DNA from 4 places in the Xanthocytophaga agilis genome. Region 2 is predicted to be linked to each of the others. Evidence: riboswitches for the same ligand, from Rfam matches in the RefSeq annotation. Region 2 holds a riboswitch; each other region holds the start of a gene.
What was found. Region 2 has a riboswitch for cobalamin ahead of QNI22_RS30020 (ABC transporter substrate-binding protein). Riboswitches for the same ligand answer to the same signal wherever they lie in the genome.

Region 1: another riboswitch for cobalamin. It lies ahead of QNI22_RS00510 (cobaltochelatase subunit CobN); the one in region 2 lies ahead of QNI22_RS30020 (ABC transporter substrate-binding protein).
Region 3: another riboswitch for cobalamin. It lies ahead of QNI22_RS39775 (TonB-dependent receptor); the one in region 2 lies ahead of QNI22_RS30020 (ABC transporter substrate-binding protein).
Region 4: another riboswitch for cobalamin. It lies ahead of QNI22_RS00200 (HoxN/HupN/NixA family nickel/cobalt transporter); the one in region 2 lies ahead of QNI22_RS30020 (ABC transporter substrate-binding protein).

What each region holds. Positions count from the first base shown of each region.
Region 1 is NZ_JASJOU010000001.1:118,480-126,179, reverse strand. It holds gene QNI22_RS00510 (cobaltochelatase subunit CobN) at 534-4,817, opposite strand; cobalamin riboswitch at 5,024-5,208, opposite strand; gene QNI22_RS00505 (LytR/AlgR family response regulator transcription factor) at 5,288-6,109, opposite strand; gene QNI22_RS00500 (DUF418 domain-containing protein) at 6,208-7,467, opposite strand; gene QNI22_RS00495 (alpha/beta hydrolase family protein) at 7,486-7,700, opposite strand, start outside.
Region 2 is NZ_JASJOU010000014.1:42,498-50,197, reverse strand. It holds gene QNI22_RS30040 (LytR/AlgR family response regulator transcription factor) at 1-667, opposite strand, end outside; gene QNI22_RS30035 (hypothetical protein) at 819-1,766, shown strand; gene QNI22_RS30030 (histidine kinase) at 1,748-3,451, opposite strand; gene QNI22_RS30025 (serine hydrolase domain-containing protein) at 3,619-4,998, shown strand; cobalamin riboswitch at 5,095-5,305, shown strand; gene QNI22_RS30020 (ABC transporter substrate-binding protein) at 5,337-6,569, shown strand; gene QNI22_RS30015 (FecCD family ABC transporter permease) at 6,566-7,651, shown strand; gene QNI22_RS30010 (ABC transporter ATP-binding protein) at 7,648-7,700, shown strand, end outside.
Region 3 is NZ_JASJOU010000031.1:13,608-21,307, reverse strand. It holds gene QNI22_RS39800 (ABC transporter permease) at 1-1,618, opposite strand, end outside; gene QNI22_RS39795 (PadR family transcriptional regulator) at 1,639-1,965, opposite strand; gene QNI22_RS39790 (GNAT family N-acetyltransferase) at 2,137-2,610, opposite strand; gene QNI22_RS39785 (nucleotidyltransferase) at 2,726-3,478, shown strand; gene QNI22_RS39780 (metallophosphoesterase family protein) at 3,481-4,266, shown strand; cobalamin riboswitch at 4,579-4,765, shown strand; gene QNI22_RS39775 (TonB-dependent receptor) at 4,972-7,566, shown strand.
Region 4 is NZ_JASJOU010000001.1:38,941-46,640, reverse strand. It holds gene QNI22_RS00220 (cobyric acid synthase) at 1-863, opposite strand, end outside; gene QNI22_RS00215 (GHMP family kinase ATP-binding protein) at 860-1,717, opposite strand; gene QNI22_RS00210 (cobyrinic acid a,c-diamide synthase CobB) at 1,776-3,095, shown strand; gene cbiB (adenosylcobinamide-phosphate synthase CbiB) at 3,116-4,087, shown strand; cobalamin riboswitch at 4,107-4,303, shown strand; gene QNI22_RS00200 (HoxN/HupN/NixA family nickel/cobalt transporter) at 4,427-5,236, shown strand; gene QNI22_RS00195 (NAD-dependent epimerase/dehydratase family protein) at 5,246-6,088, shown strand; gene QNI22_RS00190 (sirohydrochlorin chelatase) at 6,063-7,040, shown strand; gene cobI (precorrin-2 C(20)-methyltransferase) at 7,062-7,700, shown strand, end outside.

The DNA of each region.
Region 1 (7,700 bases), on a different contig from region 2:
CCCATTGCTGGCCTATTACTCAACTTATCGTGTCTCATGTCTTTTGAGGAAATAAAAAAGTTTGTGTTACAAGGAGATGCTGTCCCTTAAGGGCTATTATTTGCCCCATTACTCAGAGTCCAAGCGTTTGAACCACCCATAAGGGCAAGTCGTATTTGTAACCTCTCTCAAAATACAATGTCTGAACCACCCCGCCCTTCGGGCACCCCTCCTTAGAAAGGAGGGGAGTTTACAAAGCCTTTAGTCTACATTATTCAAATACCTAAAAATCAAATACATCTATTTTTATAAATATATTTTTACAGTTCGTATGGACGGCTTTAGTAACAACAGGCTCGCCACTCCCCTCCTTTCTAAGGAGGGGTGCCCGAAGGGCGGGGTGGTTCAAGCGTCCGTTTTTTGGCACATGTTACAAAGCAGACCTGCTTAAGCTAACAGCCTTGACCAAACGTTCGAACCAGCATCTTTCTATTCAAACCAGTGCTCCCTTTTTAAAACTTTCATTTCTGAAAAAGCTATGGGACAGGATAAGATTACTCAACTCTTCCTTCCAGCAAGCCTTCACTCTGTAAATATACCTCTTGCAAGGCTTCCAGTATCTCTGGTGAGGGTTCTTTCCACATACCGCGTTGTGCAGCTTCCAGCAAACGTTCAGCAATAGCATGCAAAGCCCATGGATTACTTTGTGCAAAGAATTGCTGCATAGTAGCATCTAAGGCATACGTCTCTGCCACTTTTTCATACATCCAGTCGTCGACTACCTGTGCTGTTGCATCGTATCCGAAAAGGTAATCCACTGTAGCTGTCAGTTCCAATCCTCCTTTATACCCATGCTTCTGAATACTTTCAATCCATTTGGGATTCACCACTCTGGATCTGAATACGCGTAAGGCTTCTTCCTTTAAATCCCGGACTACTGGCCGATCCGGATTCTGACTATCACCAAAATAATGTTTTGGCTGATGTCCTGTCAGGCTGCGAATGGTAGCAATCATTCCGCCATGAAACTGCAGGTAATCGTCACTGTCAAAGATGTCATGTTCCCGGTTGTCCTGGTTATGCAACGCTACCTCTACTCCTGACAAACACTGCCGGAATTCATTTCTGGCATCTACTCCGCTTACACTTCGGGTATAGGTATATCCACCCCAGTTGACATACGCCTGAGCAAAGTCAGTTTCATTGTGCCAGTTTTTCTCATTGATCAGTGGTAAAATACCTGCCCCATAACTCCCCGGCGCAGCTCCGAAAATACGGTAGCTGGCCCGTTGCTCTGCTTCTTCTACAGGCATATCAGGAGTTTGCAGTTCTGCCAGATCCGTCAGATAATGTTTCCGTACAAAGTTTTGCTCTACAGGTTCATCCAAAGCAAGCACTTGTTGTACTGCATCATCCATGAGTTCGATCAGGTGCGGAAAGGCATCTCTGAAAAAGCCACTGATACGAATGGTTACATCTATACGTGGTCTTCCTAGTTCTGCCAATGGCACTATTTCTATCCCTGTAATTCTCCGGCTCTCTGGCTGCCATACAGGACACACACCCAATAATGCCAGAATCTCTGCCACATCATCGCCATAGGTACGCATAGCACTCGTCCCCCAGATACTGATGCCGACGTTTTCAGGATAGCGGCCTGTCTCTTTCATATGACGGTCCAGTACCTCCTTTGCCAGCTGTTGTCCCACCTGCCAGGCAGCTTGTGAAGGCAAGGCTCTGGGATCTACCGCATAAAAGTTGCGTCCAGTAGGCAAAATATGGGCCATGCCTCGTGTAGGAGCGCCACTGGGGCCGGCTGGCACATAACCTCCGGATAATCCATGTAACAGATGCGTTATCTCATCGTATGTTTGCGCCAGATTAGGTACAAGTTGCTGGCAAACAAACGTTAGCATTTTATGAATCTCTGCTGTATCCCGCAAAAACTCTACCCCAAATGTCTCAGCAATTACCTGAGGTATAGAATCAACCCGAAATCGTTCACGGTAGAGTATCTGAAACATATGTCTGCCAAGTTCCTCAATTATTTCTTGTACGTCTGCCCCTGTCACAACCGGACGCCCTGCCAGTTCTGTAAAAGCAGCAGACACAGTTTCCACCTTTTGCCCTCTGACAGCTGTAATTACGTCCCATTCCCATCCGAATAAAGCAGCCATGGCAGCAGGTAATCCGGGAGTATTGCGATTCGGCAATCGGGTCAAAGCCTGTAACATATCAATCAGGTTTTGTTCCTGAGGCATTTCTCCTAGTATATGTAACCCATTCCGTATCTGTGCTGCGCCCAGTTCACACAGATACCCATCTATATCTTCGATTAAGTGAGCAATGTCTTTCCCTCCCATTTCTGCCAATGTAACAGGCACACCTTCGGGTGTTATTTCGTCATCCCATTCGTGTACATGGTCGCCATGATCCCGCTTCAGCATCGCAGACAGGTCTTTATCCAGATTGGTTTGCCGTATTAAATCCCAGATCTGGCGTTGTAACAGTGGAAGTTTAGCAGGGTCCAGTGTTTCGACCTGATAATATTCATCTACCAGCTGCGTTAGCTGTGCCAGTTCACCATAACTATCGGCTGATGTCATAGGTGGGGTCAGATGATCCAGTATGACCGCATGAGCCCGACGTTTCGCCTGTGAGCCTTCCCCCGGATCATTGATGATAAAAGGATAAAATAAGGGTATATCTCCCAGAAAAGCATCCGGAAAACAATTTTCTGAAAGCCCAATTCCTTTGCCCGGAAGCCATTCCAGCGTCCCATGTTTGCCTACATGCACAATCGCATCAGCACCCCAACCATCCCGTAACCATCTATAAAATGCATAGTAATGATGTGTAGGTGGCAGGTCAGGTTGGTGGTAGATCGCATCCGGGTCCATGCCGTATCCACGTGGTGGTTGTAATACGACTAAGGCATTGCCTAATTCAATACCAGCCAGTGCAATATGATGATCATGTACATAGGTTTCACCAGGTGGTGGCCCCCATTGTTTCTGCATTTTTTGCTGTAAAGCCTCAGGTAGTTCTGAAAACCATTGAGCATACTGGGTAAAAGATACCTGTCCGACGGCACGTGATAATTGCTCTGTGGTGAGATAGGTTAAGTCATATGAACATCTGTCTATCAGTTCGTGAATTAATTCTGTTCCACTAGCAGGCATATGAGGTATAGTATATCCTTCTGCCTGCATAGCCTGGAGAATAGCCATCAAAGACGCTGGAGAATCCAGTCCTACCGCATTGCCAATCTGCGATGCCTTTGCATTGGAGTTTGTAAAAACAAACGCAATGCGTTTCTCTTTATTGGGTAAATGACGCAGACGGGCAAAACGAGCTGCTATACCCGCCACTCGTTCTATCCTGTCTTCAACAGGTTCGTATCCTTTGGTTTCCCTGTCTTTCTCTTTAAATGAAACTGGTACAGTGATAATGCGTCCGTCAAACTCAGGAATAGCCACATTCATAGCAGTATCCAATGGATTGAGTCCCCGGCTTGATGATTCCCAAGGGCCACGACTCATACCACTGGTAATAGCTTGCAGAATCGGTACGTTTAGCTGACGCAGAATTTCCTCTTCTCCTTGTCGCAGTTGTTCTGTTTGTATATCCCGCATGGCAAACGAAACTGTATTTACCAATACGTCGATCAGCACTTCGTTAGTATATCTGAATATATCCAGGGCATATGGCCAACCTGTACCATTGTCAACTGCTTTGAGAGAGGCTGTATAGACAGGCAGTACATTCAGGTTCCGAGCTTCCAGTGCACGAATCATGGCATCTACAAAGGACGTATTGCCGCTAAGCCAGTGTGCCCTATAGAAGGTAATGCCAATGCTAGGGAGAGCAGGATTGCGCATCTTTAACCAATCTTCTATCTCTGCATTTTCAGGGAGATCCGGATGGTAAATGCCATGTTCAGATAAAGTTACAGGAACCTCAAACCCAAAACCTGTCATCAGCAGATGATCTGACAGAAAGTACAACAGGGAGGTTAGGTTGCTATGTCCTCCTGCTTGTAAGTATGCCAGTGTTTCATGCAATATGGCTGGTGACACTGTAGACACAGCGGCAAATTCGGGATTTAGTTCACCCGTTCCGCTTATCACAATCAGGTGCTGTCCCTGCTGCTTTGCCCGACGAACCAGTTCCGCGAAACCTGGAATACTACTAGCTCTGCCATGAATACGTATGATTACAATCTGAGCGGCTCCTACTTCCCGATCCAGCAACTGAGCCATATGGGCATCACTTTTAATTGCCATCAGGTTAAGGCCTGTCGTTTTGGGAAAGTCAGCAGGTAAGTCCTGAAGTGTGCGACTTAGGGTAAGTAGATCGGTATCGGCATGGGTTAGGAATACAATTCCTCCATCGGGTGTTGCCACCTGCCCGGAACGGGTTATAGCTTCAGAACCTTTCCATGTATAGAATTGAAACACATACTCTGCCAACTCAGCGGGTGGGGTTAGAAAACTATCGGCCTTTACCATACTCTCGATGTAATCGAAAATGGCAATGATCTGCCAGTTGCTGTTGACAGAATGAAACCATACAGAGTTTCCGTCAAACAACAATGTGACCACATTAGCCAGTGTGCATGGGCCCAGACATCCACCTTTGGTCATATGGACTACATTACGTAGCTTCCGTCGTAACCATTCACTTTTATACAACTCAACCGGAATGGGAGCATAGCCTCTGTCTGTACGGCCACAGCAGCATGCATTGTAACAGTAAGACAAATGTCCTCTTCGCTGAACCAGGTTAATGGCTTTTCCATCCGGGCGCATTACCCGCTGGCGTTTTATTTCTGTCATACCATTTACAACTTATGTAAGCAAGCAATCGGATTTCAGACGTTCAAAAGCTTGCGGATAGACAGGTGACAGAGGAGGAATGAAAAGTTAGCTTGTAAAAGCTAAAGGTACAGGTATAAGCCTGCCCACATTCCAAATCACCTCATTTGACTCTGCTTTAGAGGTGGTCTAAACTAATTTAGATACCCTCTTAAACCGCGAAAGCATTATCATACTGAAAACAGGCAGGTCTCCTGACTTGTACCAATTATGCCATCCTTCCCATACAGTGTAGTATAGTGGATACTAACGCATAATCCCATAGGTTACTTACAGTTGCGCGACAGTTCGTGACTTACACACGATTCCCTATTAATCTGTTTTACACAGAACCTTTTTTCAGAGGAGAAAGAACGTCTTGATTGAAAGCAACAAATATACTGGATTTACACTAAGTAGCAGGAAAACTTTTCATTAACTAAGGACACAACCTACCGCTGCATCCATTTCCGGAAGGCAGGAGCTGTTTTCTGGCTAATGGTTAATTCAGTAGTAAAAGGAGGTACCAGATGTAGCTTAATTTTGCCGTATTCCATGCTCTGAAAGGAGTAACAGGCTGAAAGCTGTACAATGGTCTGACGGTTGACCCGAAAGAATGAACCGGGATCTAACTTATCTTCAATACTCTGAAGTGGTTCATCCACTCGATATTGGGTATTGTTAAAAGTTGCTACCCAGGTAATTCCTTGTTCCAGATAAATAAGGGCGACATGCTCCACTGCCAGCTGAATGCTTTTTTGTCCATTGGTGACTATCAGGTAAGAAAGATAAGAAGATATACTGGGTTCTGATTTTTCTACGACAGGCAATGTCTGTATTATATATCTACGTTCCTGCCAGTGGTAATAGGAAATGCTTACATAGATGATATTGCAAAAAGTTATCAGAAGTACAATGACCGGTAACTCTGTCTGCAAAAATGATTCTGTCCCAAAAACATGTTCAGGATCGATAAACCGGTATTGAAGGTAGGCAATCCCATAACTTATCAGTGAAGCACCAATAAGTCCCAGGAGTATCTGTAGTAAAAGCCTTTGTCTTTTATCGGACTGCCAGTCAATATAGCTATCGAGTTTGGCCGTAATCCAGCCTACATAACTTATAATAAGCCATGCAGCGCCAAAAGTAATGGCAAGATCACGGTAATAACTCTGTCGGCGAAGCAGCTCTACCAGTGGGCTGCTGTTAAAAGTCACCAAAAACAATGCAAAGAACGCTGCCCCGCCAATCTGCAACCACCGCTGGCGTGTCATTTTTAAAGACAGTTTATGATCAGTTTTTGGCAAAAACACAGTCTTCAATACCAGTATAGACTTCATTAGCAGTCAGAATGTATTAACATCGTAACAGGTTATTCGTTTACTGGCTTACTTTCTGTAAATTTATCTCCTACCAGATTTGGAGATACAGGTATGGAATCAGAAATTTCCGTCTTCCTTTTTCTCTCTGTCCACATATAGGATAAAGTCCTCCAGATCCATTCTACAGGGCCAAATTCATGGTATTGAAGCCACCAGTGGCTTACCAGTATCTGTACCACAAAGATAAGCAGGGCAAGTCCTGTCAAACCAACCGGATCTGCATATCCTACCCAGCCTGTTACATAGAATAAACTGAAAGCCAGAATTGTCTGACCAAAATAATTACTTAATCCCATTCTACCTACAGGTACCAGGTAGCGAAGCAAGACAGCACCTAACATCCGATGGTATAATTTAGTAAATAATGCCAGATAAAAAAGACTATGAAGCACCAGACAAGCTGATACAGGAAAAACAAGTATCACCAATCCCATCTCAGGTACTGGCAGTATCTCTTTCTTGATAGCCCAGAAAGCTATACTACCTATTACACCTGCTGTACTACCCCATATAATCCATTTTCGAAGCAATGTTTCATGCTCGGCAGGATTACGGAAAAAACCAATCTTTGCCAGCCATACTCCCAACACCATTTTCCCAAACATAGAAACTAATGTCAATGGCATATCCTGTATGAAGTTATGCAATGGATCAATGATCCAGTTTGCTCTCAGAATCTGAGGATACGACCCCTCTGTAAATGATTTGTATACAAAGGAAGATAAAGGCATTCCATCAATAGTATCAGGAGTAGTATGCACAGGCAATATGCCATTCAACAGAAAAAGTAAAGGAGTCAGGAAAACAATAAAGAACAGAGCTAATCGCAATGTGCCTTTTGCAGACAAATGACTTACTGCCAGCAAAGCTATTCCCAACAAGGCATAATGGCGTACTATATCACCAAACCAGAAGAGATAGGCATGCACACAGCCTAGCACAAACAAGATACCCATTCGTCGGGTATAAAAGGCAGTAAAGTCTATACCATACCTCTCTGCTCGTTGTTGCTGCACAAAGAACCCTGCACCAAATAACAGAGAGAAAATAGTGATAAACTTTGTATCTATCAGTACAAATAGTATATCACTAAAACCGTTTTGTATCTGTTGTTCAACTGGCCCCCATTCGGAGCGGGAAAAAGATGGGATATTCACAATCAGAATACCTACTAAAGCAAACCCTCGCAGAGCATCTATCAGTTGAATACGTTCATGCGTTTGGATGGGCTGAAAGCCGGATAATTGCATAGATATAATGGTTTAGGGTTATTCGATATGTACAGCGTGAGTTATCCACTGGACAAGTTTTTGCTGAAGAGATTCCGAGTAAGGGTATTTACTTAATTCATTCCATTCCAGAACGCAGCCAGTCGGCACCTGATGTAACATATGTTCTCCACGAGGCAAGACATAAGTCTCCAGGTGTGCTGGTATTTTATTCTGAAATACTTTTTGAAGATGTTGCAGATTATATTCAGGCC
Region 2 (7,700 bases):
GTGTACGTCCCACAGGTAATAACTCTCCATTAGTAAGCAGAACTTTGTAGCTACTACCTGACTGGACTATAATTTCTTTGATCTGTGAAGTCTCCACCAGATACGATTTATGGATTCGTTCAAAGGTATGAGGTAAAAGTTGTTCCAGCCGTTCCAGCGATTTATCATGGATTTCTCTTTTTCCATTTTGCAAATGAAGCTCCGAATAAATTCCAGCCCCTTTGATATAACAAATCTCCTGAACATCTATAAGTATGCTATTTCCTCTCTTTTTCACAGCCAGAAACCTTACTCCCATGGTAGTGACTTTCTCTTTAGCAGAAACTCGTAAAAAAGCCTGACTTAACCGGTCTTCACTAAAAGGCTTTGGTACAAAATCCAGTACACCATACTCAAAGGCGGTAATAGCTTTGTCTTTATAAGCAGAAACAATAATGGTATGAAAGGATTCTGCAACAACAGCTTTTAATAACTCAAAGCCATCTGCACCATTCAGGTTCAGATCAAGCAACACCAGATCAAAGGTATGTGTATTCAAATAAGATTGGCCCTCCTCCAACGATTCACAGATATAAAGTGCTTCCAGTATATCTGTAAAAAACTGACGTGTCATTCGTTCCAGTCGTCGGGAAATACGCCCTTCATCTTCTACAATAAGGATTTTCATTGTAGTAATTATGCTTCTGTTTTAAATAAGAATTGAGGAAACACACAAATACCCTATATTGTTATAATTATTTTAGGTTTATTATAAAACTATTCAGTTAAAACAGCATCTATATTGGTAATCTACAACTATAAACCTACACTCACCAAAGATGAAAAATATAGTATTTATCTGGGCAATGAGCTTCTGCCTGGTAACTGTCTATGGAAAAGGTACTTCTAAAAAACTATTTCTCTCCAGTACAAAAAAAACACACACTGTTTTCATTGAAATAAATGATCAGTTAGCTTATCTGTTCAGATTAGGTTACTGGAATAAACCAATGGGGTCTAGTTATAGCCTCATCCAGACTGATACATTATCAAGGCAGAGTAGTACAGATGCATATCTTTTCATTGGCACAAACACAAAGATCCAAAAAGATCAGAATAAGTTGTATGTACTCTTATCAGATACACCTGACAAGAAAGTCTTAAAGATAGAAATAGATACTGTTACTAATGAAATAGAAATTAACCAATACATAAATAATGGCTATTGGCATACTAACTTTTCTACCTTGAGTGTAGAAGTCAATGCTATGTATCCTATTGATCACTATAGCTTCTATGAAGGATACAGATACTGGGATAGGTTTACGAATACCCAGATTTATTATCAGGACTTCAGAGCTTTTGCAGATAACAAACTCAAAATTATACGAGACAGTGTCATAGAAGCCAAAAGTTCCCGAAGTCAACTTACTCAGCACACAGTCAACAACATTTCTACTATCTCTTATACAGAATTAAAAAATAACATGATAGAGTTATCTGACGACAGTGAAAGAGGTTATTTTAGCACCATAGTCCATGCCGTTTGTATGCAACGTACAGATCTTCTTTTTAAACTAGCAGACGATAATCCTTCTCTAAAAGAAAAACTTTTGTATGCTATTCAGGGAAAGGAATCTATCCAGAAAATCAGAGCAGCAGAAACCAATTCGCCTTTTAAAAGAGAAGTTATCAAAGACCGCAGACAAACTACAGCCATGCTGATTAAAGTTGGTACATTGTATGCAGTATTAGGAGTATTAGTTGTCTATCTGATAGCACGGTGAGGATGATAAATGGTAATGGTACTCTTCCAACCTTCTGGGACTGCACAACTTTCCAAACTCCATAACGAACCATAATTTTCTGTCAGCCGGGCTTGTATGTATTTCAAACCTGTACCTGTCTTCCCTATCAGAACAGGACGATTTCTGGCAAAGACAGTCAGTTCGTATTTTTTTGTTTGTGGAGTAGATTCAAAATATAACTGAAATCGAATGGAGCCATCCTCTAATGGCAAGCTATGGGTAATACCATTTTCCAGAATCGTATGTAAAATTGCTGGTGGTATATACTCTTCCTGATCAATGTTTAATTCTTTCCATTGGTAGTTAATTTCCTTACGATATTTCATCACTATCAGATGGCTTTGGCATAGTTCTATTTCTTGCCGGACAGGAATCAGGGAATGCTCAGCCACTACACTGAGCAATTCAAATTCTTTTGCTAGTGCTTCAATAAAAACCACACCCTCTTTAGGAGACTCTTCGACCCAATCGATAAGAGAGGTTAGTGTGTTCATCAGAAAGTGAGGTTGAATATGCTTTCTCAATAATTCATTTTTTAATCTCTCCGAAAGCAACAACGACGACTCATACGCTTTTTCCTGTTCACGGGTACGTACAGCCATCAGGTACAACATACACAAAACAATCAATACAAAACTTACAAACAGACTGATATCATAATACAGGAATATATGTACTATAAAACTGGCCAGTAAGCCCACCAACACAATTAAAGCCTCTTTGAAATACCTTTGGAGTGCAAATACAGTTATACCAACAGAAAAAACCCACATACATAACGTAAGTAGCTGTGCTGTCAGATCATAATGCCCATAGTACAGTATATATAACACCAGCAGACAAAATCCCAGCACAGATAAAAGAACGGGCTTTTGGGGTACTGAAAATTGTATAGCAAAATACCAGGGTACTAAAAAAGCAATTATAAGTGTGAGAACACCTATAACCTCCAGCCGTATATAAAAATGAGTGTAAGGAATATCTATATAGAATTTCAGGTATTCCAGCATCAGTAATGCACAAAAAAGAAAGCAAGCCATACCAAACATCAATACGGCAGATCTCTTTCGGTTTTGGCTATACAAAAACACATAATACAAGGCTGCCATAAGAAGTGCGCCAGCCAGCGTACACATAAAGCAGGTCTGCAATAAAGGTGATCGTATCAGAGAGGTATAGTCAGTAACCCGAACATGAACTCGCCGGTAGTTATCACTTATATATGCCTGTGACATACGCAAAGCTATTGTATGGGTACCAGTCACTACGGCAGAATCAGGAAGTAGGTAATAAGTATCAACAATTCCAGGAACTTCAGAACGCAGACTATCTTGTACAATACCATTCTTTCCAATTAGTTTTCCATCCCAATAACACTCAAATGCACCAAATGAATGAATAGCAAGACCCAAATGACCTGTAGATGACTGAGGCAATGTAATAGTAAATCTTATCCAGAACACCTTATTTTTTGTATCACTTCTTTGCAACATCCAGTTGCTATCATTATAGTTTGTAGCAGCCCATTGCAGGTTATCACCTATCTGAAACCGTGGTTTCGAAATTATTGGTTTAACAGGTGGATTGACAACAGATTGAGACTGGCAGGAAAATAAAAGAGCAATACAGACAAAATACCAACTCAATACATACAGTTGCTTCATATGAGGTTTTAATTTCCTAAAGGTAAAACGAATAACTGTACACTCTCAAATACCTCTCAGTCATTCACAAGAATATAGAGTAGTTCAGCTAGTTTTCCATAACAAAGCCTACCCTTGTTTATACTATTGCAAAAAACTACTATCCACCCAGGCAATCTGTGTAAACTATGAAATCTATCTTCATTTTCGTATTTGTACTTCTTACTACCTGTAGTTATGCACAGACAGATAAGATCAAACGTATTGACTCATTGTTACAAGCTGCAAACCAACGCGGAATCTTTAATGGCAATGCACTTGTGTCCCAAAAAGGCAAAATTATCTATCTGTCTTCGTTTGGCTACGCCGATGCGACAAAAAGCAAAATACTTACTCCTACAATGCGTTTTGATATAGGTTCCATCTCGAAAGAGTTTAATGGAGTAAGTATCATGATTTTAAAAGAAAAAGGAAAACTAAAGTTGGAGGACAAAGTATCAAAATACCTTTCTTTTCTTCCATCCTGGGCGGATAAAGTCCAGATCAAACACCTGATTCAGTATACCAGTGGCTTACCTGCCTCCAATGCAAGTTCCGAAGAAGAAGTTCGCACCTTTCTGACTCAGCTACCTAAACTGGAATTTGAACCAGGTACTGCTTTTATTTACAGTTACCTCAATGTGTATCTGCAACGTTGGATCATTGAAAAGATCTCCGGACTGACCTATACGGAATTTGTAAAGAAGTATATTTTCAAACCTTGTAAAATGTCTCAGACAGTTATTGACGCTTATACTGTCGATGTAACTACGGCGCGTCCTTTTGATAACAATTTTGTAGAGCCTGCTAACTTTACTCAAAGCCTTACCGGATGGCTTAGATTACCAGTAGAAGATCTCTATAAGTGGACTATTAACTTGCATTCATATCAACTCATTTCTGAAACTTCTTTTAAGGAACTGGCAGAAAGTTTTGGAGATAATGAAACCAGTCTTGGAAGTACTGAATTTGAAAACCAGCAACTTACCTGGCATCAACATCATGGCTCCAACTTTAACTATGAGGCTTTGATGTCCTGCAATGTGAAAGAAGGCATCACCATTATTCTGATGACCAACAACCAGAACTTTAAAGTGTATCCACTGAAAGATGCTATCCATGCTATTTTACATGACAAGCCCTATTCTCTACCCAAAAAATCAGTATATCTGGACCTACGGGAAAAGGTTCTGAAAGATTTTGAACAGGGGCTGGCCTTTTATCGTCATATTCGGGAAACACAACAAGACATCTATGACTTTTCATTTGAAATTGGCGATCTCATCAGCACAGGCAAATACCTGATGCGAAGACAAAAATTTGATGAAGCAATCCGTATTTTCCAACTAAGCCTGTTACTGAACGGCAAGTCTGAGGATATATCCTATAACTATGAACTTACAGGTGAATGTTATATGCGAAAGGGACTCCACCAAATGGCAATTCTCTTTTATACTAAAGCAACAGAGACAAATCCTCAGAATAAAAATGCCCAGGGAATGCGAGATAAACTGTTAAGTCAGTTGTAAAACTTTATCTCATACAGATCTTCACTACCAGCCTGATGTTCATACTTATAACATCGGGCTTTTTTGTTTCTCTCATCAAATCCATAAAATTTTCTTAGCTTTGCCATTCCTGGAGGTAGTAAGCGATACAACTCGTAGTGTTTACTTTAAAAGGGAATCCGGTGTAAATCCGGAACAGTCTCCGCTGCTGTAACCCCGTACTATCCAAGACTGACAAGATTATTATTCCACTGTTCATTTTTTGTACTGAGCGGGAAGGAGTCAGATCTGGGGAAGTCAGAAGACCTGCCTGTTGGGGTTTCATACTTATCGCTTTCGGAAGAAAGGCGCATGTATTCATGAAAACAAAACAAAACCTAACCCGAAGCAGCCACAAAAGGATTTTGCCGCTGTCTTCACTGGTTCGCTGTTCATGTTGGCTGGTAGCTCTCTACTGTCTGATAGGAATGTTGACCAGTTGCCGTTCCTCATCTCAATCGGATACTGTAGAGGAAACCACTGCGAACCAGCAAAACTATTTTCCAGAGAAAGTACAGATAGAGTATGCCAAAGGATTTACCCTCCAATACTTCAATCATTACAAGATAGTGCATATCTTCAATCCTTTTGAAGCGAAAGGAGATACAGCACGTTACCTTTTGTTACAACGTGGCACCCCACGTCCTGCAGGCTATGATCAATATCACAAAATTGAGATACCTGTCCGTAGTCTGGTTGGTATGTCGTCTATGCATGTAGGTCTGGTCAGTTTTCTTGATGCGCAGAATACATTAGTTGGACTGGGCAATCTGAAATATGTTTCCTCACCAGAAGTACTCAAACGAATTGCCAAAGGAGAAATTACAGAAGTTGGCAACGATCAAGCTATCAATGAAGAAAAGCTGATTGCGATGCATCCTGACCTGGTTATGACAGTAGGAAGCGCAACAGCCCGGATGGATCACTACAAAACCCTTACAGATGCAGGACTTCCTGTGCTGATTAATTCTGAATGGGTAGAAACTACTCCATTGGCACGTGCTGAATGGGTGAAACTAATGGCAGCCTTACTCAACAAAGAAGCACTGGTAAATGAAAAGTTTGTAAAAATTGCACGGGAATATAAACGGTTGTCAGACCTAACCCGCAATGTGAAACATAAGCCAAGTATCATTACTGGTATGACATACAAGGATACTTGGTTTCTTCCAGATGGTGATAGCTACATGGCTCACTTTTTTGAAGATGCAGGCACAGATTATCATTGGCGAAATGAGAAAACTACAGGTAGCCTACCTCTCAGTTTTGAAGCTGTGTATCCGATAGCACTGGAAGCTGAATACTGGCTCAATGTAGGATTCATTGATACCAAACAAGATATTCTGGCCAAAGACAAACGATATGGGGACTTTACCTCTTTTAAAACAGGCAAAGTCTATAATTATAACAAACGAACTAATGAACAGGGAGCTAATGATTACTGGGAGTCTGGTGCGGTAAGTCCTCACCTGATACTGGCAGATATGATTAAAATACTTCATCCGGAATTACTGCCTGATCACGAACTGGTGTATTACAAACAGGTACAATGATTTCCAATACTGAAGCTAGCCGTACTATGTCCAAATCCCATTCCTCCTTCCGGAAGATCGTGGTGAGTTCGTTAATTCTGCTCATCATTGCAGGCTTTCTGCTGGACATTATGCTGGGCTCTGTGTCTATTCCTTTTCGGGAGGTAGTACGTATTCTGTTTGAGCAAACATCCGAACAAACAGCCTGGCTTTATATTGTCCAGAAGATCCGTATTCCCAAAGCTATTACAGCTGTGTTGGTTGGATGTGGCTTATCTGTAAGTGGTCTCCAGATGCAAACGTTGTTTCGCAATCCACTGGCAGGGCCTTCGGAACTAGGTATTACAGCAGGAGCAGCACTGGGAGTAGCTGTTATTATGCTTTCCAATGGACATATTACCAGTATGCCTGCTATCCGGCAACTGGGCTTTTCTGGTAGCTGGTTGATAGTGGTGGCAGCTTCAATGGGTTCGGCTTTGGTTTTATTTCTGGTAGTATTGATTGCAGGACGTATACGAGACAATGTAGTATTGTTGATTGTAGGGGTTATGATTGGAACCATTACCCTGTCTGTCATTAGTATATGGCAGTATTTTAGTCAACCTGAACAGTTACAGGAATATATACTATGGACATTCGGATCATTGGGCGGGGTAACAGAATATCATTTATATGTACTGACGGGTACAGTAGTAGTGGGGCTGGTATTAGCATTTGCCTCATCCAAAGCATTGAATGTTTTGTTATTAGGTGAAAATTATGCCCGAAGTATGGGCTTGACAGTAGGTTGGGCACGAGCCATTATTCTGGCAAGTACCAGTCTGCTTACTGGTAGTATTACAGCCTTCTGTGGACCTATTGGCTTTATTGGTATCGCCGTACCACAGCTAACACGTTCGTTATTCAATACTTCCAATCATCGGGTATTGATTCCCTGCACTTGCCTGATTGGTACATTGTTAATGCTAGCCTGTGATATTATTGCACATATGCCAGGTAGCCAGACAGTATTGCCGATCAATATAGTGACATCACTGTTGGGTGCTCCTGTTGTGATATGGATTATTGTGACCCGAAGCAATCTAAGAGCATCCTTTGTATGACAGCAAGAAAATCTATACTCACTGCTGTCGATTTGTCAATTGGCTATCG
Region 3 (7,700 bases), on a different contig from region 2:
AGCCCCAGCTACGCATTGTCTGAAAGGTTGTATTTTGCATATAAACCACAGCTCCTGTGATCAGAATACATGATAGGACCAGCTGAATACCCAAAAACAGCTTTGTCAATGGGTTCTTTTTGCCAAACTGCACTGAGCCTGTAAATATCTTTACAGCATCAAATCTGGAGATATACAAAGCAGGATATAGTCCGGAGGCAATACCTGTAAAAAATAAAATAGCCAGCAGAAACACCCAAAAGTTACTATCAATCAGATTAAGCTCCAACTCTCTGCCAGATACAGGAATAAACCAGGGAAGAAAAACAGTAATGGTCAGGATAAATCCCAGTACCAATGCAAAAAATGTTACAGAGATATTCTCAACTAAAAACTGAATCATGATTCGGACTCTATTGGCTCCAATGACTTTTCGTACACCAATTTCCTTTAGTCTTTTCGTAGTTGAAACAAGTGCGATATTGATATAATTGAAGCAAGCCAGAGCCAGCATAAACATACCTATGACAGGCAGTGCAACCAGACTTTCTATAGGAGGATCAACGGAAATATCATCCCGTATCTGTGCTGAATTTTTATGTAATGTTGCCAATGGCTCAAAGGCAAAGGAAGAGATTGCCCAGTCCTTCTGCACTTCTTTGTTTTGCAGAACTTTATACTTATCCATTCCCTGTTGAATAATCTTTAGATCAGATGGATCTTCTACCTGAACAAGGGTGGCATTGACCAAAGTATTCCAGTCATGTAATGCACCATCCGATTCGGATAAACGCAGGTTTTCAAAATTGATTAGAAAATCAAAATCAATGGCATGAGCTTTTGGAAAAGGAGCAGCTACTCCCATCACTTTAAACGTTTTGGTTCCAGCATTGCCTAGTTTTATATGAACGTTCTCACCAATGGGATTTGTTGCACCAAAATACTTAACAGACATTTCCTCGCTGAGAATCACACTATTTACATCTGCTAATGATTGGCTTGTTCCCCACTTCAGAGGAAAGGTAAGCATCTCTAAAAAGGTAGGGTCAGTATAACGTACCCGCTCGGTAAATACCTGATCACCATATTTTAGTACAAGATTTCTGTCTTCTATCCGACACACATGTTTAATCTGAGCAAAATCTTCCTTAAGCATTTGCCCCAGAGGCCCTGGTGTTTGTCCATATTGTTGTAGCGTACCTTCTCTATCTGCAAAAAAAGTAGTCAGGTAAACAGAATGTTTATGAGTATGGAATTGATCAATATTGTTGTCATAGGCAATAAAAGCATAGACAAGCATACAAATGCCAATAGCAACCGCTAAACCCATAATATTGATGAATGCACTCAGCGGGTTTCGCATCAAACTTCTGAACGAAATTTTGAAGTAGTTCTTAAACATACCATACGGGTTAGGAGATAGTGTAATACGTATATTTTTCATGATAAGCGGTCGCATCAGACGTATCATTTCCCAGGTATACATTCTTCGGGCCTGACGGTAAGAGAGTGTTTCCAGATTGTCCTGAAAAAGTTCTTCCATGTCTCCTTCAATCTCTTCGAGGTATTCTTCTTTTACAAACAGGCGCAAAAGCCGGAGAGGCCATTTGGGTGGAGCGTAGTGGTTAGGTTGTTTCATAGTTGTCAGGGTTTATTTAGTTAGGTCAACGATACATTTGGTATGGCTTCCCATAAACCAGCCCGAATGTCTCTCATTTCAGCAAGGACCTGATGGGCATAGGAGGTTGTGGCATAGATACGTTTGCGTTTGCCTCCTCTCTTCTGAGTAGCTTCTCCAAATTCCGAAGTAAGGAATCCTTTTTCCTCCATACGCTTCAGTGCCGACTGGATAGAACCTACACTTAGCTTTTCCTTCAAACGTGTTTCCAGTTCCCGCTTGATCTCTACACCATAGGCATCCTCCTGCAGCGCAGCAACTGTAAGCAATACCAGTTCTTCAAACTCTCCCAGTTTTGTTTTTTTCATTAGTTCAATATTATTCGTGATTGCAGTAAATATAAATCAATTTATTTAATTCGTAATTGCAGTTAATATATTTTTTGTAGGTAATACCAGAACTCAAGGTAGTGAGTTAAATAAATGAGCTACAGAAGGTTATTCAAAACAGAAGTAAACGCAGACAGATCAGTTGTTTACTTACACGGAGGCTATCTTTTTCCATTCAATACGTAAAGCCGACATCTTCTCTGATTCAAAACGAATCTCGGGTTGTATCACAAAACCATTCTTCTCATAAAATACCAGAGGCGAACAATAAGGCATTCCATTGGCTTTGCTATCCTTATTATGATCAATTACCCAGCCTAATAAGTGAGTTTCGTGTTCTTTGAGTGCATTGAGGAGTTTTTTTCCATATCCTTTCCCCTGAACAACCGAACTTATAAGAATCGCAAACCAGCGTTGCTCATCCCTTTTAAAGGTCGCAGCCCAGCCTATTATTTCTTCATCTTCTCTGAGCAGAAAATGGGTTTTATCTTCCAGTCCATCCAAATATTTATCAAATTCAGCAACGGACGCATACTGGAGTTTTTGAGGATATTCCTCATTCCACAGTTTCAGGACACTTGCTTTTTGCAAATCTGTAATGCCCTTTTGTATGGTAATATGCATAAGAGTTGTTTTTACTTAGTAACTGACAATCAATATTGTGAGGCACACAATTTTAGCTTTGCTTTTCTAGATGCGAATAGCTTCGGGAGAAATATCAAAGATTAAATATATTCATATGGTTAAGTGTAAAGTTACTGAGGAAGAAAAAAGAACAGCAGAAAAATTCTACAAAGAAGCTCTTACTATGCTCAATGAAGCTGGATTATCCTATCTCGTAGGAGGAGCATTTGCTCTGCACCAGTATACAGGCATCTATCGTGACACCAAGGATCTGGATATATTCTGTAAAGCCAGTGAGTATCCCAAGATTCTCAAACACTTTTCCTCTATGGGATATCATACGGAAATTACTGATTCCCGATGGTTGGCTAAGGTGTACTTTCACGATGATTACTTTATGGATATTATATATAACACAGTAAATAATATTTGTACAGTAGATGATAGCTGGATGGAAAATTCGTATGCGGGAGAGTTTTGTGGTGTACCTGTTCAGTTTTTATCTGCGGAAGAGTTGTTCTGGTGTAAAATCTATGTACAAAACCGGGAGCGGTTTGATGGAGCTGACCTGAACCACCTGATTGTGCGTTATGGAGACCGTTTGAACTGGAACCGGGTATGGACGCATCTGGAGATACATTGGCAACTACTCTTGGCTCAGCTGCTTAGTTTCCAGTTTTGTTATCCGTCAAAAAGAGATCTGGTTCCCCATTGGTTAATGGAGGCGTTACTGGCAAAAGCCAAGGAACAGTATGATTTACCAACACCACAACAAACGTTATGTCTTGGGCCTCTCATTGATCAGACGCAGTATGATATTGACGTACGGGAATGGAATTATAAAACAATCACAATGAAAAGCATATAGATATGAATTTGAAAAGCAAACAAATCGCTGCTATTGGCGATATTCATATTAAAGCGACTGACCGTGGCAAATGGAAAGAATGCTTTCAGTCTGTATCAGAACAGGCATTTGCGCTGATTCTGTGTGGTGATTTGACAGATACCGGACAAGCCAGTGAGGCTGAGATCTTGCTTGAGGAACTGAGTGTTTGCTCTATTCCGGTGATAGCAGTACTGGGTAATCATGATTATCATGATAATCAACAGGATGAAATCAGACATGTTTTATGTAATAACAAGATTCATGTATTGGATGGAGAATCAGTGGTTATCAATGGAGTGGGATTTGCAGGTGTAAAAGGGTTTGGCGGGGGCTTTGACCGGTTTATGCTTCCGCGCTTTGGGGAAGAAATGAATAAAGCGTATGTGCAGGCGGCAGTGGAAGAATCCTTGAAACTGGATCAGGCATTGTATCGCCTGGAGGGAGATGATATTGATATACTAAAAGTGGCTGTATTACATTACTCTCCTATCAAAGAAACGGTGGTTGGCGAACCTGAGGAGATTTTCCCTTTTCTTGGATCATCCTACTTAGCAGAACCGCTGGATCGCAGGGAAGTAACGGTTGCCTTTCATGGGCATGCACATCATGGACATCTGGAAGGTGCCACCAAACAAGGTGTAAAGGTGTTCAATGTTGCCAAACCTGTATTACATAATGCGGGTTATACTAATCCTTTCTTCTTGTATGAATTACCACTTCAGGAAAAGGAGAACCAACCTGTAGAACATCTGATAGTAGCACCATGATACTTGCTGGTCAGCAAATTCAGCATGTAATTGTTAGTAAACGATGAAACTTTCTCATCTTCCTAAATCTCATTTGAAACAAAAAGACACTGATTCGAATTATAGGTTCAAATCAGTGTCTTTTCATTAATAACTCTATCTTGATTCTTCCTAATATGATAATCCGTACCGGATACCAAAACCAGGGTTTATACCTCGCATAGCAAACAATCTTCTTATCCATGGAATTCCATGACAAAACAGGAATTAATCTAAACCTACGTCCAAATCCGATAAATAAAGTATATTCGCCCCTTCATGTAAGTTCTTTACTTTATACCCTCTGGAAGAGGTTCTGCATAATGCCGATTAATAGGGAATCGTGTGAAAATCACGAACTGTCGCGCAACTGTAAGTAACCTTCAAAGCGTATACCCTTGTTTGTCCACTGTATCAATGATATGGGAAGGATGGTATACGTGTTACAAGTCAGGAGACCTGCCTTTTCCAGTATGACAATGCTTTCGCGGTTTGAAGCACGGTCAGGTGTGGTGTTTTCTGTTCTGAAATTTTTACAAACTATGGATCTGAGGCGGTTCACGTAGATGAACCTCATCATATGCATACCTGTTTTCAGTCAGATCTCTCCCCTGTCTTTGATTTTATCCCTTGTTACATTGTGGAGTGTAAGAGCTTTTAACTATCCATCTTAACACAGTTAAAAGTATGCAAACACCTTATGGCTGCTATCCGCACACTGATAGCCAGAGCCACCTATTAACTGTCTATATACCGTTAGACAGAAAGAGTATTTTTGATGATGAGTCAACAAGTACCCATCAGATAGTAAAAGATCATGTCCTTGAGGCAAAAGTGGTAGGTAAAAATATTCCACCTGGAACCCAGCCTGTTTCATCGGCTTTCGGTCTGTTCACCAATCAATTACTCTACCAAACCTCGACCTTGTATTTCTCTATGAATAAGTCACTACAACATATGTTACCTCTATTTCTTTGTCTATTATTTCTGCCTTTATGTATGCTGGCTCAATCTGAAAAGGGTAGTATTTCCGGATATATCCAATCCGAAAATAAAGAACCACTCCCTAATATGACTATTGGCCTGGATGAAACGGCATATGGTACTACCAGCAGTGAAACGGGGCACTTTCTACTCAAAAATATACCTGCCGGAAAATATGTATTATCCATTAGTGGCATTGGCTATCAGGCATTAAAACAAACTATTGTGGTAACCGCAGGACAAAGAACTTCGCTAAATTATCAGCTTAACAGGAAGACCAATGAGTTGTCGGAAATAGTGATTACATCCGACAGAAAATCCAGTTTCACGGCTATTACCAAACAGGCAATTCCCCTGCGAGATATCCCACTGACTACCTCTTCCGTTTCTGTAAAGACTATAGAACAGCGTGGAGCGGATGATCTGGGTGAAGCAATGAAGAATACTACAGGAGTGCGTGCTAATAATACCTATGGGGGATTTCAGCATTTTACCATCCGGGGGTTCAGCAATTTCGTACTACTTGTTGATGGGGTCAGAGACGAAAGACACAACATCTCCACCAGTGCCCCTACAACGAATCTGGCTAATGTAGAAAGTATAGAAGTGTTAAAAGGTCCCGCTTCGGTTTTGTTTGGACATTCAGCGCTGGGAGGGATTATCAACATTGTTAGAAAGCGCCCAACGAAAGAATTTAAAGCGGAATTTTCAGCTACCTATGGAAGTTATAATACCCGCAGAATGAGAGCGGGAGCCTCCGGTTCTATCAGTAACCAGTTGCGGTATCGGGTTGACTTTGGAATGTCTGATACCGAAGGCTACCGATATTCTGGGTCTACTACAAACAATGCCTACCTGGCACTGGAATATACACCTACCAGTAAAGATTTGTTTTATCTGACAGTGGGTGTAAACAAAGACAACTATGATACGGACACAGGCATTCCTATGCTGGAAGGAAGTAAAAAAATACCTGGACTAGATGTCGATACGCGGTACAATGACCCTGCAGACTTTTTAAAACATACCCGTTTTGACTATCAGCTCAACTATGTGCACAAATTCTCCGAAAAAGTAAAACTGTCGGATCAGCTATCCTATTATGATGATAATATCCATTATTTCTCAACCGAAGAACTTTCTGTGAATGCGTCACTGGATTCACTGACCCGATCCTTTCCATTTTATTTCAATCACCTGACCAAACCGCTTCAAAACCAGTTGGAGCTTAGTAGTGAATGGCTAACTGGTTCTATTGTACACAAAGTATTGGTAGGATATTCACTCAGTATACTGGACAGGAAGACCTATAACGGAGATGTCAATGGTCCAGGAAAAAACGCTACAATTCCTATTCATAATCCGATTCTCAATCAGGGGTATATTTCCTTCACAGACCAGAATTATAGGGCTACTATGGAAAATGTGCATGGAGTATATATACAGGATTGGATCAAGGTTGCAGAGTATTTGAAAGCACTGATAGGATTACGATATGACATCTTTAATGGCAGCTACTATACCAATCAGGTAGACGCAACGCGGCATGTAACCGAAGAAGGCCCGAAATCAACTATTTCTAAAAATGCATTGACCTATCGGTTTGGACTGGTATATCAGCCTGTTGAGCCTTTGTCTGTTTATAGTTCGTATTCTACGTACTTTAAACCTTCCCGCCGTGTTGCACCCAATGGCGAAACGTTTGATCCGGAAACTGGTTATCAGGCAGAGATAGGCTCTCGTCTGCAACATTCCGGTTGGACAGCCAGCCTTGCTTTTTACTATATGCGAAAAGACAATCAGGTAGAAGCTCTTCCTGGAGGAATTTACAAACGGATTGGCTCAGCAGAATCCAAAGGGTTTGAAGCAGAAATCAACGGAAGTCTGTGGAAAGGACTGGATTTGACAGCAGGGTATACATTCTCTAAAGCAAACTACCTTCCATATGAGGGTAGTGAGATAAATCCGGTTGCAGGAAAAAGAGTATCTTTTGCACCTGTCAGTATGCTGAATCTGTGGCTAAACTATGAATGGCAATATGCAGCATTCAAAGGACTGAATATGGGAGCAGGAGTCAACTATATGAGTGACACGTTCACCAACAGTACCAACACGTATACTCTTCCAGCCTATACAGTAACCGACATGGCTATTGGGTATCGTGTGGGACGAATCAATGTAAGGCTGAATCTTAACAACGTATTAAATAAACAGTACTTTGCCAATGCCATTTACTCCAATCAGTTCTCCCCCGGCCCTACACGAAACTTCTTATTAAGTCTAAAATACGCGATCTAACTTATACTGTAAGGAAATAATAGTCACCTGAACTTTAGAAGAACGCATAGAAAATACACATTCTATCCTTCTGAAAAAGATCATCCCTCTACCTTTCCTTCTGACTACCTGTCCTTCTGAAAGAAACTTGTAAC
Region 4 (7,700 bases), on a different contig from region 2:
TCATGGCTATAAAACAGATGTACACGATCATCTCTTTCCAAGGCACTGAAATCGGTATAGTTAGATAGTCTTTTCAATAACACCACTACCACATTTACTCTCCCTTCTTTCTGACGGAATTGCTTTTGTTGTAATGCTACCGAATCTTCCTGCTCAATATCCAGACCTTTTGAATAAGGGACTACTCCTACAACCGGAATTCCACATAGCTCTTCTATTTTTTTACGACCATCCTCAAACAATCGGCTATCGCCTCTGAATTTATTAATAATTACTCCTTTGATCAACGCCTTCTCCTCTGGAGGCAGTAAAGCAATCGTTCCATAAATGCTGGCAAATACTCCTCCTCTATCAATATCAGCAACCAGGTATGTATCTGCATTGGCATACAAAGCCATACGCATGTTTGTAATGTCCCTGTGTTTCAGATTAAGTTCTGAAATACTTCCAGCTCCTTCCATCACAACTGGATTGTATTTCTGGGACAACCTATCATAGGCAGCAATTACCTCTTTAAATAATTCCTGTTTATTATTTCCCATGAAATAATCATAAGCTGATTGATTTCCAGCCGGCTTTCCGTTAAGAACTATCTGAGAGCTCTTTTCACTAGACGGTTTTAAGAGCACCGGATTCATGTCTGTATGGCAGTCAATCCCACAGGCTTCTGCCTGTACTGCCTGTGCTCTTCCAATCTCTAATCCATCAGGTGTTGCATAGCTGTTTAAAGACATGTTTTGTGCCTTAAACGGTGCAGGGTTAAAGCCGTCTTGTTTAAAGATCCGGCAAAACCCAGTATTAATAATGCTTTTTCCAACATCAGAAGCCGTACCCACAAACATAATGGGTTTGAGAACAGTCATAGATATTCAGAATAAATAGTTGTATTCCAATGTTTTTTAATCCAGGCAATAGCCTTTTTATGAATTTGCTGAAAGGTTACTAAATCCATAATCAATCCCATGTAGGTACCACTATGGGCTACAAAAACTCCACAATCATGTGTCAGCGCAAATTCATTCAGTAAATCAAAACCAGGTTTAGGCAAGATCTGGTTATTTATTTGGGCACTTAGTTTTGTACATTCATATAAAAGAGTATAATCTTGATTTTTGAAAGCCCTTTGCAAATTCTGTATTATTTCCTCGTATTTCTGCATTTGTACTTCAGAATAGTGAACAGATCGGCCAAAGCTAATAGTATCAACAGTTGAATCAAAATCTGTATCAAAGTAGAGAATACAGTAAGGAATTTCGTTTAAACTCTTCATTACTGCTCCCTGAGAAGAGTCAAATACTATATTTCCTTCATGTAAACAAGGATCTGTTGGATCAACCTGAACGGCCAGTTGATAAAGAATCTCTGCTGTATAGTTAGTTTGATAAAATAAATTCAAGGCACTCAAAACCCCGAGAATATCTGCTGAACTGGAGGACAACCCTTTTCCTTGTGGAATATTGGATGACTGTTGAATATGAATTATCTGCTGTTTAGATATATACTTATCTTTTGACAGGTAATCATAAAATACATGTATTGCCTGACAAGTTTTGGGTTTAAGAGGATTAAGTACAGCATTTTTATCATGAGATCTAATAGTTGTACTAGTATAAAACAGCTGCGACGATTTATTACTCACCAGAAACCGGGTACCATCCGGAAGCATCCCTTGAATAAGTTCTCCCGGTTTGGCATATACTTTTGTGTTAACAGACATTCAATTGTTATAGCAAATGAAAAAGCAGGTACTGGAATAAAACTTCTATCTTTGAGGCATGAAACCTCAATTTCTGATTGCCGCTCCAACCAGTAATAGCGGCAAAACTACACTAACACTTGGATTATTAAAAGCATTAAGTCTTAGAGGATATAAGGTACAACCTTTCAAATGTGGTCCTGATTATCTGGATACCAAACATCACACATTGGCAGCCAGTCAACAAAGCATCAACCTGGATGCATTTATGATGAGTCAGGAACATATTCACTCTCTTTATAGATGGAATATACAGAATGCAGATGTAGCTGTAGTGGAAGGGGTTATGGGTCTTTTTGATGGTGCATACAAAATGCAGGGCAGTAGCGCAGAAATGGCAATATTATTGGATCTTCCTGTTATTCTGGTTGTCAATGCCAAAGCCATGGCTTATTCGGTTGCACCCTTGCTGCATGGATTTAAGACATTTGATTCCCGGCTTAAAATTGCAGGAGTGATTTTCAACTTTGTTACTACAGAAAGTCACTATCAGTTTTTAAAAGAGGCTTGTGAAGATGTAGAACTTGAAAGCCTTGGATATGTTCCTGCCAATCCGGAAATAAGTATCCCATCCCGTCATCTTGGACTTTCTGTTTCTTCTGAACACAATTATTCAGAAATAATAGAGAAAGCGGCTCTACATATTTCAAAAACCGTACAAATAGATCGGCTATTAGATCTTTGCACTATTCCAACTGCTCAGACTTCACCTGCTAATACTCCCAATATAGCTTCTCTAAAAATAGCAGTTGCACAAGATGAAGCGTTTAACTTCACCTATCCGGAAAATCTTCAAGTCCTAAAGCGATTAGGACAAGTCACTTTTTTTAGCCCATTACATGATACTATTCTACCTGAAGCAGATTTAATCTATCTGCCTGGAGGTTATCCTGAACTACATTTAAAACAGCTATCAGAAAACATATCCTTAAGAGATGCTTTGTTGGCTTATTGCCAAAACAACGGGTATGTATTAGCAGAGTGTGGAGGTATGATGTATCTGGGAAAATCTATTATCAATGCAGAAGGAGAAGAATATCCAATGATTGGATTTCTGGATATTACCACATCCATGCAGCATGCAAAACTTTCGTTAGGATATCGATCTGTATACCATAATGATAATATATACAAAGGACATGAATTCCATTACTCAATAATGACTACAGACAATGAAAGTACAACAGATATTCAGGTTAAAACAGCACGTCTGAAAGATATTGATGTACCTGTATATAGAAAGAATAATGTACTTGCTTCCTATATTCATTTTTATTGGGGAGAAGATTGCAGTTTTCTATATGATCTGGTAGGCATTAAGAATCTTCTCAATCTTTGACTTATACAGAATAATTCTACATGTCACACTCCTATTTAGTATTTCTAATTCCTCTGTGGATTGGTTATTTGCTTGACTTGTGTCTTGGTGATCCCCGATGGCTTCCACATCCTATCCGATTATTTGGCAATCTGATTTATTATGGAGAAAAACTTCTCAATAAGGACTCATTTCAAGTTATAAAAGGAGCACTCCTAACAACTACTCTATGTGTAAGCACATTTTTGTTTTTCTATTGGGTGATAAAATTCCTTTATTACATACACCCTGTACTCTATTACATATTCGCTTCAGTATTTCTTTTTTATGGTCTTGCCAATAAAAGCCTTTTAGAGGAGGGAAAAGAAGTCTTCGATCAACTCAATATAAAGGGTTTGGAAGCAGGTCGTAAACGTTTGTCGTGGATTGTGGGGAGAGACACCAGTCAACTGAATGCAAACCAAATACGTACTGCAGTCTGCGAAACCCTATCTGAAAATCTGAGCGATGGTGTAATTGCTCCTTTATTTTATTATGCATTAGCAGGGGTCCCAGGTATGATGACATACAAGATGATTAATACACTGGATTCTATGATTGGCTACAAGAACGACAAGTATTTTTACTTTGGAAAAGTTGCAGCTCGTCTGGATGATATAGTAAACTTTATACCTGCACGACTCACTGCATTATTGATGGTGCTGGTGACATTTAATACACGTGGACTTCAGTTTATTTTCCAATATGGTCATAAACATGCCAGTCCCAACTCCGGCTATCCGGAAGCTGCATTAGCAGGTATTTTGGATACGAGATTTGGCGGCCCGAATGTTTATCATGGTAAACTTGTTGAAAAACCTTTTATTGGTCATACTGTCAGAGATATTACCCATAACGAATTCTATCGAATCTATTATATTAATCATGCAACCACACTTCTATTTCTACTTATTATTAGCCTTACATATTATATTTTGAATAGATTGGATATACAAATACACTGGTTTTTGTAAAAATCTAAAACAGATATCTATCTTTACAACCACAAACTGGTTCTTCAGAATAATTTTCTAAAGATTAAAAGGGAATCCGGTGTAAGTCCGGGACAGTACCCGCTGCTGTAAGTTCATTCTACACGTTTTTAACATCTCCAGCCACTGTGAGATCTCTCATGGGAAGGCGTTAAAAACTGAACAAGTCAGAAGACCTGCCATTTGTGCAATCCATCCTGCTTCGGGAAAAAAGCAGAAGAGAGAGATGTATGGGCTTTGTGTGCCCAATCCCCTCTTAGTTTATATATCCCTACAGGTTTGGAGTCAGACTTACTGTTCACTCTAAATTTGTTACTCTTTATGTTGGAAATTACAGGGAATCATGTTTCCGGATTACTTTTACTTTTCGTATTAGGCTTGAGACATGGACTTGACCCTGATCACATTACTGTTATTGATGGATTTACTTACCGCCTTCATGAAACCAAAAGCCGTTGGGCTCGCTGGGTAGGAACTCTGTTTACATTCGGTCATGGACTTATGGTTACTGGAATTGCTTTATTCCTTAGCTTACTGCGGAACAGTTTTGAAGTACCCGAATCTCTCAACTTATTAATTGAATGGGTTCCATTGATTATGTTGGTCATAATTGGTATTTCCAATGTCATTACTCTCACTCAAAAACAAGAGGTAAAGACAGTTAGTCTACGTAAATGGTTACTGCCTACATCACTTACCTCCCACCTGAATCCATTCTCTATCATTTTAACTGGAATTATATTTGGATTCATCTTTGATACCTCTACTCAGATTGCTGCATTTGGCTATGCAGTTTCTGCTTCTGACCAATGGGTTTATGCAGTTATTGGAGGTTGTGTATTTTCAGGAGGTTTGATGCTTACAGGTACTTTCGACTCTCTTTATCTTAGCAAATTACTCCAGAAGTTTGATCAGAAACGGATTCGCAACCATCGCTTTAAACTCAATGTATTGATTACATTCATGTGTTTTGCAATTCCCGCCTATAAATTAAGCTGTATGGTTAATCCTGCACTGGAACTTGATGATTTCCAAAACAATGTAGTGGGGCTTGTATTTATAGGTTTAATCGCATTGTTGTATATCGACCTTTACATCCGTTACAAAATACATAGTAGAACAGCCCACTAATTTCATCAGATGAATTCTTTGACTATCAGTATACTAGGTTGTGGTTGGCTGGGATTACCTCTGGCAGAACATCTCTTACAAAAAGGATATCCTATTAAAGGATCGACTGCATCAACTACTGATATAGAAAAATTAAAAGATCGAAATATTATTCCTTATCATCTTGAAATCACAGATCAAAGTATTTTCTGTGATGATCTTGCTGGATTTCTGTCTTGTGATATTTTGATTGTCTGCTTTCCACCATCTCGCAGAGAAGACATTGAACACTATTATCCGGCTCAGATACAGCAATTAGTATCTGTCATGAAAACATCATCTTTACAACACATTTTATTTATCAGCTCTACTTCTGTCTATCGGGATGTGAATCGGGAAGTAACAGAAGCAGAAACACAATTGGCAGAAAAAGGAAGTGGAAAAGCGTTGCATCTGTCGGAATATCTTTTACAAAAACAATTTTCGACTACTTGTCTGCGGTTTGGAGGACTGATCGGCTATGACAGAATGCCCCATCATTATCTTCACAATAAGAAGCGGGTTACAGATGTCCATACGCCATTGAATCTTATTCATAGAGATGATTGTATCCAACTGATTGAAAAAATTATTGACCAAAATGTATGGGGAGAAGTATTTAACGCCTGTGCAGATACCCATCCTACACGAAAAGAATTTTATATGACAGAGGCAACCGTATATAGATTATCTTTGCCTGAATTTTCAGACAAATCAGCAACAGGTTATAAAATCGTCCGTTCTGACAAAATCAAACAAAGGTTAGATTATACATTTATCTATCCGGATATTCTGGCCATTTCAGCCATTGAAAAAAGCATCAACAAACACTAAATCTATTAACCTGTCAGTAGTGAAAAGAGGAATATTACTTTGTGGACACGGCAGTCGTGATAAAGAAGGCATTGAAGGCTTCAAGGAACTGGTGTTACTACTTAAACACCGTTATCCGGATCGTATAGTGGATTATGGCTTTCTGGAATTTTCTCATCCGGTATATGCAGCGGCAGTGGAACGGATGTATCTGGAAGGAGTACGTGAAATTACGGCTGTGCCTGCCATTTTATTTGCCGGAGGGCATGCCAAGAACGATATTCCATATGAGATGAATAGCCTCCAGCAACAATATGAGGGATTAACGATCAAGCTAGCCAGTCATATAGGCATCACACCATCCATTCTCCAACTGGCAAAGAAAAACATTGAAGTTCTGGAAGCTCAGCATCCACAAACAGATCGCAAAGAAACTTGTTTGCTGGTGGTTGGAAGAGGAACGTCTGATCCGGATGCAAATTCAGATGTGGTTAAACTTATGCGTATGTTATGGGAAGGAATGGGCTTTGGATTTGGAACTACAGCCTATATTGGTGTAACAACACCTTTGCTCAAAGACACCCTGCCTTTGCTGGAACATTTGCCTTTCCAACGTGTGGTAGTACTTCCAATCTTTCTTTTTACCGGAGTACTTTTAAAACGAATTTACGAACAGATAGATACCTTCAATAGCACCTCAGAGAAAGAATTTCTCTATACCAGTTCCTTTGAAACAGATGATCTGTTGCTCGAAGCCTTAAGTGAACGCATTACAGAAGCAGAAAAAGGAAGTCCTAATATGAACTGCCAGTTGTGTAAATACCGTACACAGATTGTTGGCTTTGAAAATGAGGTAGGAAAAGAACAGGTTGGGCATCACTTAGCAGTAAAAGGAATCCTTTTTGAAGAGGATGAGAAAATTGCAGAGAAGAAAGGGATTCTCTCTGGTGTAAAAAAGATTCTGGGCATTTAAGTAAAAACCAACACTAACTCATTGAAAAAAGGAAAGATATATGGTATTTCACTGGGTCCAGGAGATCCGGATTTGATTACAGTAAAAGGGCTGCGATTGTTACAAACAGTGGATAGAATTTACTATCCAGGCTCTGTAACTGAAGAAGGTACGACAACCAGTTATTCTCTTCCTATCCTGAAAGCGTATGATCTGGATGAAAACAAACTGACAGGAATGTTTTTGAAGATGTCAGATAATCGGAATGAAGCCCAACAAACGTATGCCAATACCTTTAAGCAAATGCTTACTGATTATCAGAATGGCCTGCAGATTGCGTTTGTTAGTGAAGGGGATATTTCTTTTTATAGTACCTTTTCCTATCTGTTAACCTACATTCAGCAACATCAGTTAGAAGTAGAAATTGTGGCTGGAGTTCCTTCGTTTCTATTGGGAGCAGCGGAGCATCAGATTCCGTTGGCCTTACTTACTGAAAAAATTGTCGTTCTGCCTCGTACAAGCAATGTTCTGCAACTACAACAGTACCTTTCTGATTTTGAAACGGTAATTCTCATCAAAGTCAGGAGCATTTTACAGGAAATAATCCCTGTCATCCAACAACAGGCGGTAATGCTTTTCTATTGTGAACGTTTGGGTACAGCACAACAATTCATCAGCACC